DNA from 3 places in the Stenotrophomonas sp. YJH_SMC_133 genome. Region 3 is predicted to be linked to each of the others. Evidence: predicted binding sites of a transcription regulator. Region 3 holds the regulator's gene; each other region holds the start of a gene.
The links. The regulator FliA, encoded in region 3, starts transcription of late flagellar genes. The targets are predictions, from matches to a motif close to TAAAGTTTNNCNNNCNNNGGCCGATAA.

Region 1 (4,158 bases), on a different contig from region 3:
GAAGATCGACCGCAGTTTCGTGCAGGGCATGCTGCACGATTCGGGTACGGCCGAAGTGACCCAGGCCATCGTGCACCTGGGGCATGCGCTGGGCATGAAGGTGGTGGCCGAGGGCGTGGAAACGCACCAGGAAGAGGACATGCTGCGCCGCCAGGGCTGCGACGAGATCCAGGGCTACCTGTACTCGCGCCCGCTCAGCCCGCGTGACCTGGCGCAGTGGCTGCGCCAGCCACAGCCGGTTTCGCTGCGCACCGATGCCAGTGGGGAAGTGATGCTGATGCGGTGATCAGCTGCACTGGTTGGAACTGACCCTGGCTGTTGTGCCTATCCACGCATGGCGTGGATCTACCGCAACCCGCTTTGGTGGGTGCCGACCGTTGGTCGGCACGGATGCCTGTGCCTGTCGATCATCCACGCATGGGGTGGATCTACCTTGGGAACTCCGCCTTCAACTGCATGCGCAGCGCTTCGACGATGGCCGCATAGCGCCGCTTCTGGACCAGATAGCTGGCCAGGAACAGCGGAAGCACCAGCAGCATCGGCGCCACCATCGGGCGCATCGCCACCAGCGGCAACAGCAACAGCGACAGGATGGCCACGAACCAGCTGCACAGTCCGATCACCCGCACCTCGTGCCGTCGCGCGTTGAGTACGATGCGACCGCGCATCACCGGGAAGTAGCGCAGGCCGAAGCTCGGCGCGAAGCTCTCGCGGAACGCCATGCTGCCATCGGGCAGCGCATGGAAGGCCAGTTGCAGCCACTTGTCCTGCGGCAGGTCACGTTCCAGGCTGCCCAGCGAGAGCCGGGCCTGCATGGCCGGTGACGCCGCGATGCGTTCGTTGAACAGGGTGATGCCCCAACTGAAATAACCGGCCACCCAGGCCATCAGAAGGACGGTCTCGATCAGCAGGAGTGCGATCAGGGTGATGGCCATCGGTCTTCCATGAACGGGATCGGTGGATCATGCCACAACGATTTCGCCACCCCGGTAGATCCACGCCATGCGTGGATGTTGCGGCGAGGGCCAGGCGTCACACCGGCGGATGAAAGCCGTCCACCCATGGCGTGGATCTACTTCAGCGCTTCCCCGTCCAACCCCAGGTCCCAGGCCAGTCCCAGCAGTGCCTCGTCCGCCCGCGACGGGGCGGGGCGCGCGTCCGCCAGCTGCTGCAGTTCGCGGATCTCTTCGCGGGCGACCTCTTCCAGCTGCTGCAGCTGCTCACGCACGCTCGCGTTGCGCGGGCGCTCGGTATCGGTGAGGGAGGGCAGGGCGCGGATCAGGGTCATGGTGCGGGTACAGGATGCATCCAACGGCGGGTCACAGGCAAAGGCCCCGGACGAACCGGGGCCTTGCGGGCTGCCGACGAGGGCAGCGGACATCAGGGTCAGAACAGCTCGACGGTGCCGGCGCCCATGCTCTGCTGGGCAACCGGCTTGTGCGGCGGGCGTTCCCACTCGCTGCGCAGTTCGCGCAGGCGGCTGCCGGTGCGCTGCAGGGCGGTGGCGATCTCTTCGTCGAATACGCCGCCATTGCGGTGCAGCAGTTCCTGCAGGGCCACCGCTTCGCGGTTGATCGCGGTCAGGCGGTCCAGGTGGGTGTGCACGCCGCCCAGCGCCTGGGTGGCGATGTCTTCGAACTGCAGGGCGCGCACGGCTTCGGCTACGCTGCCATCGATCGAACGGGCGCACTCGGACACTTCGCGCATGCCGTCACCCAGCGAGGCGTTGATCTGCGCGACGTTGTCGAGCATCGCCGCCGCTTCCTGGCGCGCTTCGCGGGAGCGGTCCATGTCACGCGAGGCCATGTGCGAGACCGTCTCGCGCACCTTGGCGATGGCGTCCTTGGAGCTGTGTGCCAGCTTGCGGATCTGCTCGTTGAACGTGGTCGAGCGCTCGGACAGGTTGCGCACTTCGTCGGCGACCACCGCGAAGCCACGACCGGCTTCACCGGCACGTGCCGCTTCAATGGCAGCGTTCAGGGCCAGCAGGTTGGTCTGGTCGGCGATCGACTTGACGTCTTCCAGCAGCGCGAAGATGCCATCCAGGTGCTGCGCCATCTGGTCGATGTGCTGCACGGTGGTGCTGCTCTGGCCGCTCACCTGTTCCAGCGCTTCGACCAGCTGTTCCATACGGTGGCTGGCGTGCTGGGCGAAACGGGCAACGTCGAGGCCGGCATTGCCTTCGTCACCGGCGCGGTCGACGATGCGCGACAGGGCCTGGCTCTGCTGGCGCGACTTGCGGTTCATCGCATCGAAGCTGCCACCGAGGCTGGAGACGGCCTGGCGGATCAGGTCACGGGCGCGTTCCACTTCGCCGCGCGAACCTTCGATCTCGTTGCCGACGAAATTGCGCAGTTCGGTCAGCAGCTGGTCCTGCTCACGCAGGACACGGGCGTGTTCCGGGGAACGGTGTGCCTGGGCGCGGGTGGTCCACCACGCAAAGCCGAGCCAGCTCAGCGTCATCGTGGTCAGGATCGCCCAGCGCAGGGCGGCCGGCCATTCGAAACCGATGGCGAAGGGGAGCAGCAGGGTCAGAGCCAGGGGGGCGGCCAGACGGATGAAAATGCGTGAGTACATGGACGTTCTCGGGAGGTGCACGGAGGATGTATCGGCCGTACCCCCTTTCTCTTTAACGTCGATGTGCCTCGAAGTGCATTCTGAATGCGCCGGTTTTCCGGCGCCTTGGCGGCTTCGGGGTCCGAGCCCTTTCCGTGCCGGAAAGGGATCCGACCCCACACCCTCAGGCCAGCTGCCGGTCCACGGCCTCGATCATCGCCTTGCGGCTGAACAGGAAGTCCCAGTAGCTGCCGCCCAGCTGCCGCCACAGCACCGCAGCGCGCACCGCGGCCAGCAGCAGGGCGCGGATCTCGGCCACCACGCCAGCCTGGCCCAGGTAGTGCGGGTTGCCCTGCACCATTACCCGCGGCTTGAGGTGGCTGATGGTGTCGGCGTAAAGGCCTCCCAGGTTGGCCAGCACGTCCGGGTGGCCGCTGTCGCCCAGTTCGGTGGCCTGGCGCTGGGCGCGCTCGATGCCCGAGGCGACCTTGTTCACGGTGGCGCCATCCTGAACGAAGCGGCGCTCCAGCTGCAGCACCGACAGGGCCAGCTTGGGCAGGATCGGGTCCTGGCCCTGGCTGCGGAAGTAGTTGTGCAGCAGGCGCAGGCCGGACTTCAGTGCATGGCGGTCACCGAACACCTCCTGCGGCGAGGACGCATCGACACGGAACACGCTGTCCACGGCGGTGCGCACGGCGGCGGCGTCGGAATGGCCGGTATCGGCGATGCGGCGTACCTGCTGCAGGGCCTGGGCAATGCCGGCCAGGGCCAGGACGCGGTCGTCGACAGTGAAACTCATGCAGCGATTACCTCAAAAGGGGAAGGGGTGGTGCGCAGGCGCTGTTCCAGCGGCGCATCGGTGGCGGCGATCACCGCGCCACCCAGGCACACGTCACCGTCATACAGCACCAGCGATTGACCGGGGGTAACGGCGCGCTGCGGGCGCGCGAAGGTGACCAGCACGCTGCCATCGTCCAGCACCTGGACCGTACACGGCTCATCGGGCTGGCGGTAGCGGGTCTGGGCGGTGCATTCGAAGCGCCGTGCCGGCGGCGAACCGGCGATCCAGTGCGCGGTTTCCGAACGCAGCCGCTCGGACAGCATCCACTTGCTGTCGCGGTCCTGGTCCACGTACAGCACGTTGCTGGCCACATCCTTGCCGACCACGTACCACGGCGCGGCCGGGCGTCCACGCACGCCGCCGATGTTCAGGCCCTCGCGTTGGCCCAGGGTGAAATAGAACACGCCCGGATGTTCGGCGATCACGCTGCCGTCGGCCGGGTCGAGGATCTGGCCGGGCCTGGCCGGCAGGTAGCGGCCGAGGAACTCGCGGAAGTCACGCTCGCCGATGAAGCAGATGCCGGTGGAGTCCTTCTTGGCGTGGGTCGGCAGGCTGACGTCACGCGCGATCCGGCGCAGGTCGGTCTTTTCCAGGTCGCCGATCGGGAACAGGGTGGCCGCCAGCTGCTCCTGGCCCAGCTGGTGCAGGAAGTAGCTCTGGTCCTTGGAACGGTCGGCGCCGCGCAGCAGCAGCCACTGGCGGCCGCGCTGGGTCACCCGTGCATAGTGGCCGGTGGCGATGCGCTCGGCGCCCAGCTCGCG
Region 2 (4,158 bases), on a different contig from region 3:
TCGTTCGGGCGCCTGGTTGCCCGCCTCGGGCTGCATGCCGCGCTGGTGCTGGGCTACGTCCTGGCCGGTGTGGCGCTGTGCGCAATGGCCACGTTCGAACCGGCTACTTCGCGCGCTTGTGCCACTGCCGTGCTGATGCTGCTTGGCATTGGAATGGGGCTGGCGGTGCCGGCGACCGGCATGGCGATCATGGCCAACGCACCGGCCGAACGCGCAGGTATCGCATCAGCCACGATGAACGCGCTGCGCCAGGCAGGCATGAGCCTGGGCATCGCGCTGATGGGCAGCCTGATGGGCCAGCGTGCCGTACAGCAGTTCGCCGCCTGCGCACAGGCCGCAGGGCAGCAGCGGCTTGTTGCGCAGGCGCGTGAACTGATCCTGCACCCGGGCTCGATGCACGCCACGCCGCAGGTGCTGACCTGGTACCGCAGTGCGATGGCCAGCGGGTTCGGTTGGGCGATGGCGGTGGCGGGTGCGCTGGCCCTGCTTGCGGCGCTTGGGCTGCATCGGCAGCGTGCATCGGCTTGACGCGCAGCATTCAGCCCTGCTGGCGTTGCGGGTCCTCTGCCGTGCGTTCGATCGCCTGAGGCTGTTGTTGCTGCTGGCGCGCGTTGGCGTGGCGTGCGTGTCCACCTTCGCGTCCGATCGTGGCCATGTGCTGGCGGTCGCGGCTGATCGCTTCGCCGCCCTTGCGGCCTGCGGCACGTGCTTCGGCCGGACTGAATTCGTGCGCATTGCCGGAGGCATGTGCCGCGCGCCCGCCCTTGGCGGCGATCGCGCGCTGTTTGTCCTGGTCCATCGAGGCGAAGCCCCGGTTGGAGCTGCGCGGGTTCTGCTCAGTCATGTGAAATCTCCTGCAGTGTGGACGCCGCCTTCGTGGGCGACGGCGTCCATGCTTGGCCATCGCACGCTAACTCCAGGTCGCCATCTTCGCCCCGGTTTTCACGCGCCCTGCGCACGGGGATGATCACGCAGCCGGCCCGGCGGCCGCATTCGTCGCGTATTCACTGCCGGCCCTCGGATGCGCGGCAAGGCCGGCGGCCGCAGTGGCGGTGCCGCACATATGTTCGATGGTCCTGTGCTGCTGCCCGATGGCTATCAGATAAACGTTCCGACCGGCAACCGATCAAACTGCGCACCGGTGGCAACGGCGAACGGACCGGTGTCGCGCCCCACGCGGCAGGCGGCGACGATCCACTCTCCATCGCGCGTCAACTGCTGGCTCCGCCGAAGTCGTCAGGATGAACGCACAGTTGCGCGGTCGTCCTATCGCAGATGTGCCGTTGCATGCCTAGAATCGAAGCATCCCGGTAGTTCCCGGGCGCTTCGAGTGAATGGACTCAATGAAGATTCTGTTGACCGGCAGTTCCGGGCGGATCGGGCGCGCGATCTTCGGCGCGCTGGCGGCTGCCCATGAAGTGGTGGGTCTGGACCGCAGTCCGTTTGCCACCACGCGCATCATTGCCGATGTCACCGATCATCAAGCCGTCGTGCGCGCGGTGCAGGGCGTCGACGCGGTCATCCATACCGCGGCCCTGCATGCGCCGCACGTCGGCCTGGTACCGGACGCGGTGTTCCAGCAGATCAACGTGGACGCGACTGCGCACCTGCTGCAGGCGGCGCGCGAGGCAGGCGCACGGCGGTTCGTGTTGACCAGTACCACCGCGCTGTACGGCCACGCGGTGGTGGCGGGGGGATGCCGCTGGATCGATGAGGATACCGAGCCGCTGCCGCGAACGATCTACCACCGCAGCAAGCTGCAGGCCGAGGCCCTGGCTGAAGCTGCCGCCGCACCGGACTTCGGGGTGCGCGTGCTGCGGATGGGGCGCTGCTTCCCGGAACCGCCGGAACGGATGGCGATGTTCCGGTTGCATCGTGGGATCGACGCCCGTGACGTGGCCAGTGCCCATGCCGCGCTGCTGCTGGATGAGGGGCCGGCCTTCGCCCGCTACATCGCCTGCGCCGCAACCCCGTTCCGGCGCGAGGATTGCCTGGAACTGGCCACCCAGCCGCGCAACGTACTGGCCCGGCGCGTACCGCAGCTGCTGGCCGAGTTCGAGCGCCGCGGCTGGCCGTTGCCGCTGAGCGTCGACCGCGTCTACGACAGCGCCCGCATCCGCAGGGAGCTGGGGTGGCAGCCGCGTTTCGGGCCGGACGCGGTGCTGCAGCAGTACGCCGCAGGCAGCATCGAGGTGTTGCCACGCGCGGAGTGGATCAAGGATCGGGTGGCCGAATAGGGGAAGCGGGGACGGATCCCTGTCCCGTCCCTGAGTGGATTCAGGAATGTGTAGGCCGGTCGCCTCAACCTCGTTGGCAGGCGGCCGCTAACCCGGTGCGCTTCCTGCGCCGGGCGGGTCCCGGCGGCCGGTGGCCTGCGCGACGGATCGCGCGCCTGCGCGGTGCCCTCCCGGTGCCGGTCGTCCTGAACTGCCTTGCGGACCCCTCCATGCCTTCTTCCCGTTCCGCCGCTGCCCGCCGCCCGGGCAGCATCGCCCACAAGCTGATGCTGGGCACCGCCGTCATCGCGCTGCTGTGCTTCGGCCTGACGGCGTTCCTGATCTATCGCCAGGCCAGTGCCAGCCTGATCGATGCCTCGCGCCAGACCATGACCAGCGAGGCCAACGCTGAAGCGCGCCAGGTCGCCGCCGATCTGGGCACGGCGTTTGCCAGCAACGATGCCATGGTCGAAGCCGTGCTCGCCCAGCGTGCGCGGGGCGACGTGCCCGATCGCGCCAGCCTGGCTGCCGTGCTGGGCGAGCAGCTGCGCACCCACCCGGAGTGGCTCGGCAAGAGCACCATGTGGGAGGCCGATGCCTTCGATGGCAAGGATGCCGAGTTCGCCAATACCGCGATGCACGATGCCAGCGGCCGCTACATGAGCTACTGGGCCTGGCATGACGGCAAGCCGCAGCAGTCGACCATGACCGACTACACCGAAGCCGCCGACGGCTCGGCCGACTGGTATGTGGTACCCAGCCGCGACAAGCTGCCCAAGGTCAGCGAGCCCTATGCCTACGACATCGCCGGCCAGCAGGTGCTGATGAGCACGTTGAGCTCGCCGATCGTCGAAAACGGTACCTTCCTCGGCGTGTTCACCGTCGACTTCTCGCTGGCGGCGCTGCAGAAGCACCTGGCGACGCTGACGCCGATGGGCGCAGGCCGCGTCGAGCTGCTTTCGCCCAACGGCGTGGTGCTGGCCTCGGCGAATGCCGCCGAGATCGGCAAGCCGCGCACCGACGCATTGACCCGCAGCATGCTGGCCGACATCGCCGCCGACCGCCGGTTCGAAGCCTTCACGCCCGATGCAGCCGGCAACGTGCGCGTCTACGTGCCGCTACGCGTGGGTAATGCCCCGCAGCGCTTCGCGCTGGGCGTGGTGATGCCGCACGCGGTGATCGTGGCCGAGGCACGCCAGCTGCTGTGGTTGACGCTGCTGGTGGGCGTGGTGGCCGCGCTGACGCTGAGTGCCGGTGTCTACGTGCTGCTGCGCCGCCTGGCGATCCGCCCGTTGGCCGAAGCGGTGCGGGTGGCGGGTGACGTCGCCGCCGGCAAGCTCGACAGCACCTTGCCTGCGCGCAGCAACGATGAAGTGGGCCGCCTGCTGGACGCGATGCAGGGCATGCGCGGGCAGCTGCAGGCGGTGATGGCGGCGCAGGCGGAAATGGCGCGCCGCCACGATGCTGGCGAGCTGAGCTACCGCATGGACGCCACTGCCTTCCCCGGCGAGTACGGCCGCATGGTGGCCGACAGCAACCAGCTGGTGGCTTCCAGCAATGCGGTCACCCAGCGCCTGGTCGAGGTGATGCAGCGTTACGCGGTGGGTGACCTCAGCGTGGACATGGAAGCGCTGCCGGGCGAGAAGGCGGTGTTCACCGCAGCGATGGCCACCACCAAGAGCAACCTGGCCGCGATCAACGAGCAGATCCAGCAGCTGGCCGCCGCCGCGGCGGCCGGCGACTTCGCTGTACGCGGTGATGCCCAGCGCTTCGACCACGATTTCCGCCGCATGGTGGAGACCCTCAACATCATGATGCAGGTCAGCGATCACAACCTGGCTGAGCTTTCGACGCTGCTTCGCGCGATTGCCGCCGGCGACCTCAGCGCACGCATGCGCGGTGATTTCCATGGCGTGTTCGCGGTGATGCGCGACGATGCCAA
Region 3 (4,158 bases):
TGGCCATGCAGATCCCGCTGGAGACCGAAGCCCATCGTGGCCGCGGCCTGATGCTGGGGCTGATCTCGCGCAAGCTGCCGATCGCCCCGGTCGACCCGCTGGAAGAAGGCGGCGTGATCGCCCTGGTCGGCCCGACCGGCGCCGGCAAGACCACCACCATCGCCAAGCTGGCCTCGCGCTTCGCCGAGAAGCATGCGCCGCGCGACGTGGCCCTGGTGACCACCGACACCACCCGCATCGGCGCCCGCGAGCAGCTGTACGGCTACGGCCGCCAGCTCGGCATCGCGGTGCACGAGGCCAACAGCGGCACCGACCTGGACCAGCTGCTGGAACGCCTGAAGGACTACAAGCTGGTGCTGATCGACACCGCCGGGCTGGGCCCGCGCGACCGCGCGCTGGCCGCGCAGCTGCAGTGGCTGCGCGCCGCCCGCCAGGTACGCACCCTGCTGGTGCTGCCGGCCAACACCAGCTTCGGCGACATGGACGAGGTGGTCCGCCGCTTCGGCGCCGCCAACCTGCAGGGCCTGGTGTTGAGCAAGCTGGACGAGACGGGCCGCTTCGGCAACGCCCTGTCAGTGGCCGTGGACCACGCCCTGCCGATCACCTGGGTGACCGATGGCCAGGACGTTCCGGACGACCTGCACCGGGCCAGTGCAGCCAATCTTGTACTTCGCCTTGAAGATTTGCGCCGAGCGGCCGATATGCCCTGCAACCCGGAGTTGAACCATGCCGTCGCGTGAGTACGCCAAGCTGACCAAGACCTTCCCGCTGTCGGCCACCCGCAGCGAGCCGCTCGGCCCTGTGCGCACCATTGCCGTCACTGGCGGCAAGGGCGGCGTGGGCAAGACGAATGTGTCCGCCAACCTGGCGGTGGCACTGGCCGGGATGGGCAAGCGCACGCTGCTGCTGGACGCCGACCTGGGCCTGGCCAACATCGACGTGATCCTGGGGCTGAACCCGACCTTCACGCTGGCCGACCTGGTCGCCGGCCGCTGCTCGCTGGACGACGTCATCGTCGAAGGCCCGAACGGCGTGCTGGTGGTGCCGGCCGCGTCCGGCCGCCGGCACATGGCCGAGCTGGCCCCGGCCGAGCACGTCGGCCTGGTCAACGTGTTCTCCGAGCTGGAACGCGAACTGGACATCATGGTGGTGGACACCGCCGCAGGCATCACCGACGGCGTGCTGACCTTCTGCCAGGCCGCGCAGGACACCGTGGTGGTGGTCTGTGACGAGCCGGCCTCGATCACCGACGCCTACGCGCTGATCAAGGTGCTGTCGCGCGAACGCGGCGTGGACCGCATCCAGGTAGTGGCCAACATGGTGCGCGACCCCAACGAGGGCCGCGTGCTGTACGAAAAGCTGACCCGCGTCTGCGAGAAGTTCCTCGCCGATGTCTCGCTGAACTACCTGGGCTGCGTGCCGCAGGACGACTGGCTGCGCCTGTCGGTGCAGCGCCAGCAGCCGGTGGTGAAGGCCTACCCGTCCAGCCCGGCCGCGCTGGCGATCACCGAGATCGCGCGTCGCACCGCACGCTGGCAGGCGCCGACCGAACCGCGTGGCGGCGTCGAGTTCTTCCTCGAGCGCATCCTCAAGCAGCGCGGGGTGGCCGCATGAAAGGCGCAGCCCAGTACAGGGAAGTCCAGCGCTCGGCGGCCAACGAGGTCATCGCCCAGCATTCGGACCTGGTGCGGCGCATCGCCCACCACCTGGCCGCGCGGTTGCCGGCCAGCGTTGAAGTGGACGACCTGATCCAGGCCGGCATGATGGGCCTGATAGAAGCGTCGCGCAGCTACGACGCCGACCAGGGCGCCTCGTTCGAGACCTATGCCTCGATCCGCATCCGCGGTTCGATGATCGACGAGATCCGCCGTGGCGACTGGGTGCCGCGCTCCGTGCACCGCCGTGCACGCGATGCCGCCGCCACCATCCGCCGCCTGGAACAGAGCAGCGGCCGCGCCGCCAGCGCCACCGAAGTGGCCGCCGCGATGGAGATGCCGCTGCCCGAATACCTGCGGTTGATGGAAGACGCCGCACGTGGCCAGGTGCTGAGCCTGGAGTCGCGCATCGAGGACCAGGGCGAGCTGGACACCGTCGCCCAGGGCGGCCCGACCCCGCAGCAGGTACTGGAGCGTGGTGAGTTCGGCCGCGAGCTGGGCAAGGCCATCGGCCACCTGCCCGAGCGCGAACAGCTGGTGCTCTCGCTCTACTACGAGCAGGAACTGAACCTGAAGGAGATCGGCGCGGTGCTCGGCGTGAGCGAGTCGCGGGTCTGCCAGATCCACGGCCAGGCGGTGCTGCGCCTGCGTGGCCGGCTCAAGATTTTCGAGGCGGCGGACGCCGGCCTGGAAGAATGAACATGCCCGAGGCGGCTGCCCCCGGCCGCCCGGAATGAACAACAAAGGAACTCTGCTTTGAACAAGAACATGCGCATCCTGATCGTCGATGACTTCTCGACCATGCGTCGGATCGTCAAGAACCTGCTGGGCGATCTGGGCTTCACCAATACCGCCGAAGCCGAGGACGGGCATGCCGCGCTGTCGCTGCTGCAGAGCCAGCCGTTCGATTTCGTGGTCACCGACTGGAACATGCCGGTGATGACCGGCATCGAGCTGCTGAAGGCGATCCGTGCCGATGCCAAGCTGAAGACCCTGCCAGTGCTGATGGTCACCGCCGAAGCCAAGCGCGAACAGATCATCGAAGCCGCCCAGAACGGCGTGAACGGCTACATCATCAAGCCGTTCACTGCGCAGACGCTGGAAGAGAAGCTCGGCAAGATCTTCGAACGCCTGGCGGCCAGCGCCTGATGGATACCACGGTCGACAAGAGCGCCCTCTCCCTGCGCCTGCAGGAAGCCCTGGACGCACTCGAGTCCGGTGACGAGGCCGCCTGGCGGCAGCGCATCGACGGACTGGTCGCGCTGCGTACGCAGCCGATGATGAGCGGCCTCTCGCGGCTGGCCCGCGAGCTGGGGCAGGCACTGGGTGAGCTGCCGACCGTGCCCAGCGAGGCCGGTGAGCTGGACGACGCCTGCGCACGCCTGGACCACGTGGTGGCCATGACCGAACAGGCCACGCACCGCACCCTGGACCTGGCCGAGGAATGCCGCAGCCTGACCGAACAGCTGCGCGCTGAAGGCCTGCAGCCGGGCCAGGACGCGCAGCTCGAGCGCATCCGCCACAACCTGACCGAGATCGCCCTGACCCAGAGCTACCAGGACCTGACCGGGCAGATCATCCGTCGCGTGGTCGGCATCGTCCGCCGCGTGCACGAGGGCTTCGGCGCACTCGGCCTGCCGCCGGAACAGCATCGCACCGACCCGGAACTGGCCGGGCCGGCACTGAAGGGACTGGACCGCCACGCGGTCTCGCAGAACGACGCCGACGACCTGTTGTCGGATCTGGGGCTGTAAGCATGAGCGCGGTATCCGACGACATCACTGCCGATTTCATCATCGAGGCACAGGAAATCCTGGATCGCCTGGGCGAACAGCTGGTGTCGCTGGAGCAGGCACCGCAGGACACCGAGCAGCTCAACGCGGTGTTCCGTGGATACCACACGCTCAAGGGCGGTGCCGGCTTCCTTGGCGTCACTGCGATGGTCGAGCTGTGCCACGCCGCTGAAGAGGCCCTGGGCATCGCGCGTGCCGGGCAGGCGGTGCTGCAGGCCCACCACTTCGACGCCGCCCAGCAATCGCTGGACTACCTGCAGTCGATGCTGGACGCCGTGTCCTCCGGCACCGAGCCAGGCTATGCGCCGCCGGACCTGATCGCGCAGTTCGACATGAACGGTGGCACTGCCGCGCCGGTCGCTGCGGCCGCCCCTGCGGCAGCTGGCAGCGACCTGATCACCGACGACGAATTCGAGGCCCTGCTCGACCAGCTGCATGGCGGCAACGCACCGACCGCGGTCGCGCCGGCCAGGAAGGCCGACGACGGCCTGATCAGCGAAGACGAGTTCGAAGCGCTGCTGGACCAGCTGCACGGCGGCGCTGCGCCAGGCGCGAAGCCTGCTGCCACCGTCGCGGCGGCACCTGCCGCTGCACCGCGCCCAGCGCCCGTACCGGCGCCCGCAGCCAAGCCGGCGGCCAAGCCGATGGCCGAGGCCGAGCACACCGTGCGCGTGGACACCAAGCGCCTGGATGCGATCGTCAACCTGATC

Region 1: the regulator FliA is predicted to act here: its motif matches at 2,606-2,632, upstream of AC5P78_RS11130 (methyl-accepting chemotaxis protein).
Region 2: the regulator FliA is predicted to act here: its motif matches at 2,302-2,328, upstream of AC5P78_RS03485 (methyl-accepting chemotaxis protein).

The regions. Positions count from the first base shown of each region.
Region 1 is NZ_JCAFTW010000006.1:287,923-292,080, reverse strand. Features, by position in the region: gene AC5P78_RS11145 (bifunctional diguanylate cyclase/phosphodiesterase) at 1-286, shown strand, start outside; gene AC5P78_RS11140 (hypothetical protein) at 429-935, opposite strand; gene AC5P78_RS11135 (hypothetical protein) at 1,073-1,288, opposite strand; gene AC5P78_RS11130 (methyl-accepting chemotaxis protein) at 1,387-2,577, opposite strand; gene hflD (high frequency lysogenization protein HflD) at 2,741-3,355, opposite strand; gene mnmA (tRNA 2-thiouridine(34) synthase MnmA) at 3,352-4,158, opposite strand, start outside.
Region 2 is NZ_JCAFTW010000002.1:201,936-206,093, forward strand. Features, by position in the region: gene AC5P78_RS03465 (MFS transporter) at 1-528, shown strand, start outside; gene AC5P78_RS03470 (KGG domain-containing protein) at 539-844, opposite strand; partial or broken gene AC5P78_RS03475 (S41 family peptidase) at 966-1,245, shown strand; gene AC5P78_RS03480 (NAD-dependent epimerase/dehydratase family protein) at 1,344-2,237, shown strand; gene AC5P78_RS03485 (methyl-accepting chemotaxis protein) at 2,447-4,158, shown strand, end outside.
Region 3 is NZ_JCAFTW010000019.1:30,414-34,571, forward strand. Features, by position in the region: gene flhF (flagellar biosynthesis GTPase FlhF) at 1-740, shown strand, start outside; gene AC5P78_RS20255 (MinD/ParA family ATP-binding protein) at 727-1,614, shown strand; gene AC5P78_RS20260 (RNA polymerase sigma factor FliA) at 1,611-2,354, shown strand; gene cheY (chemotaxis response regulator CheY) at 2,412-2,804, shown strand; gene AC5P78_RS20270 (protein phosphatase CheZ) at 2,804-3,409, shown strand; gene AC5P78_RS20275 (chemotaxis protein CheA) at 3,412-4,158, shown strand, end outside.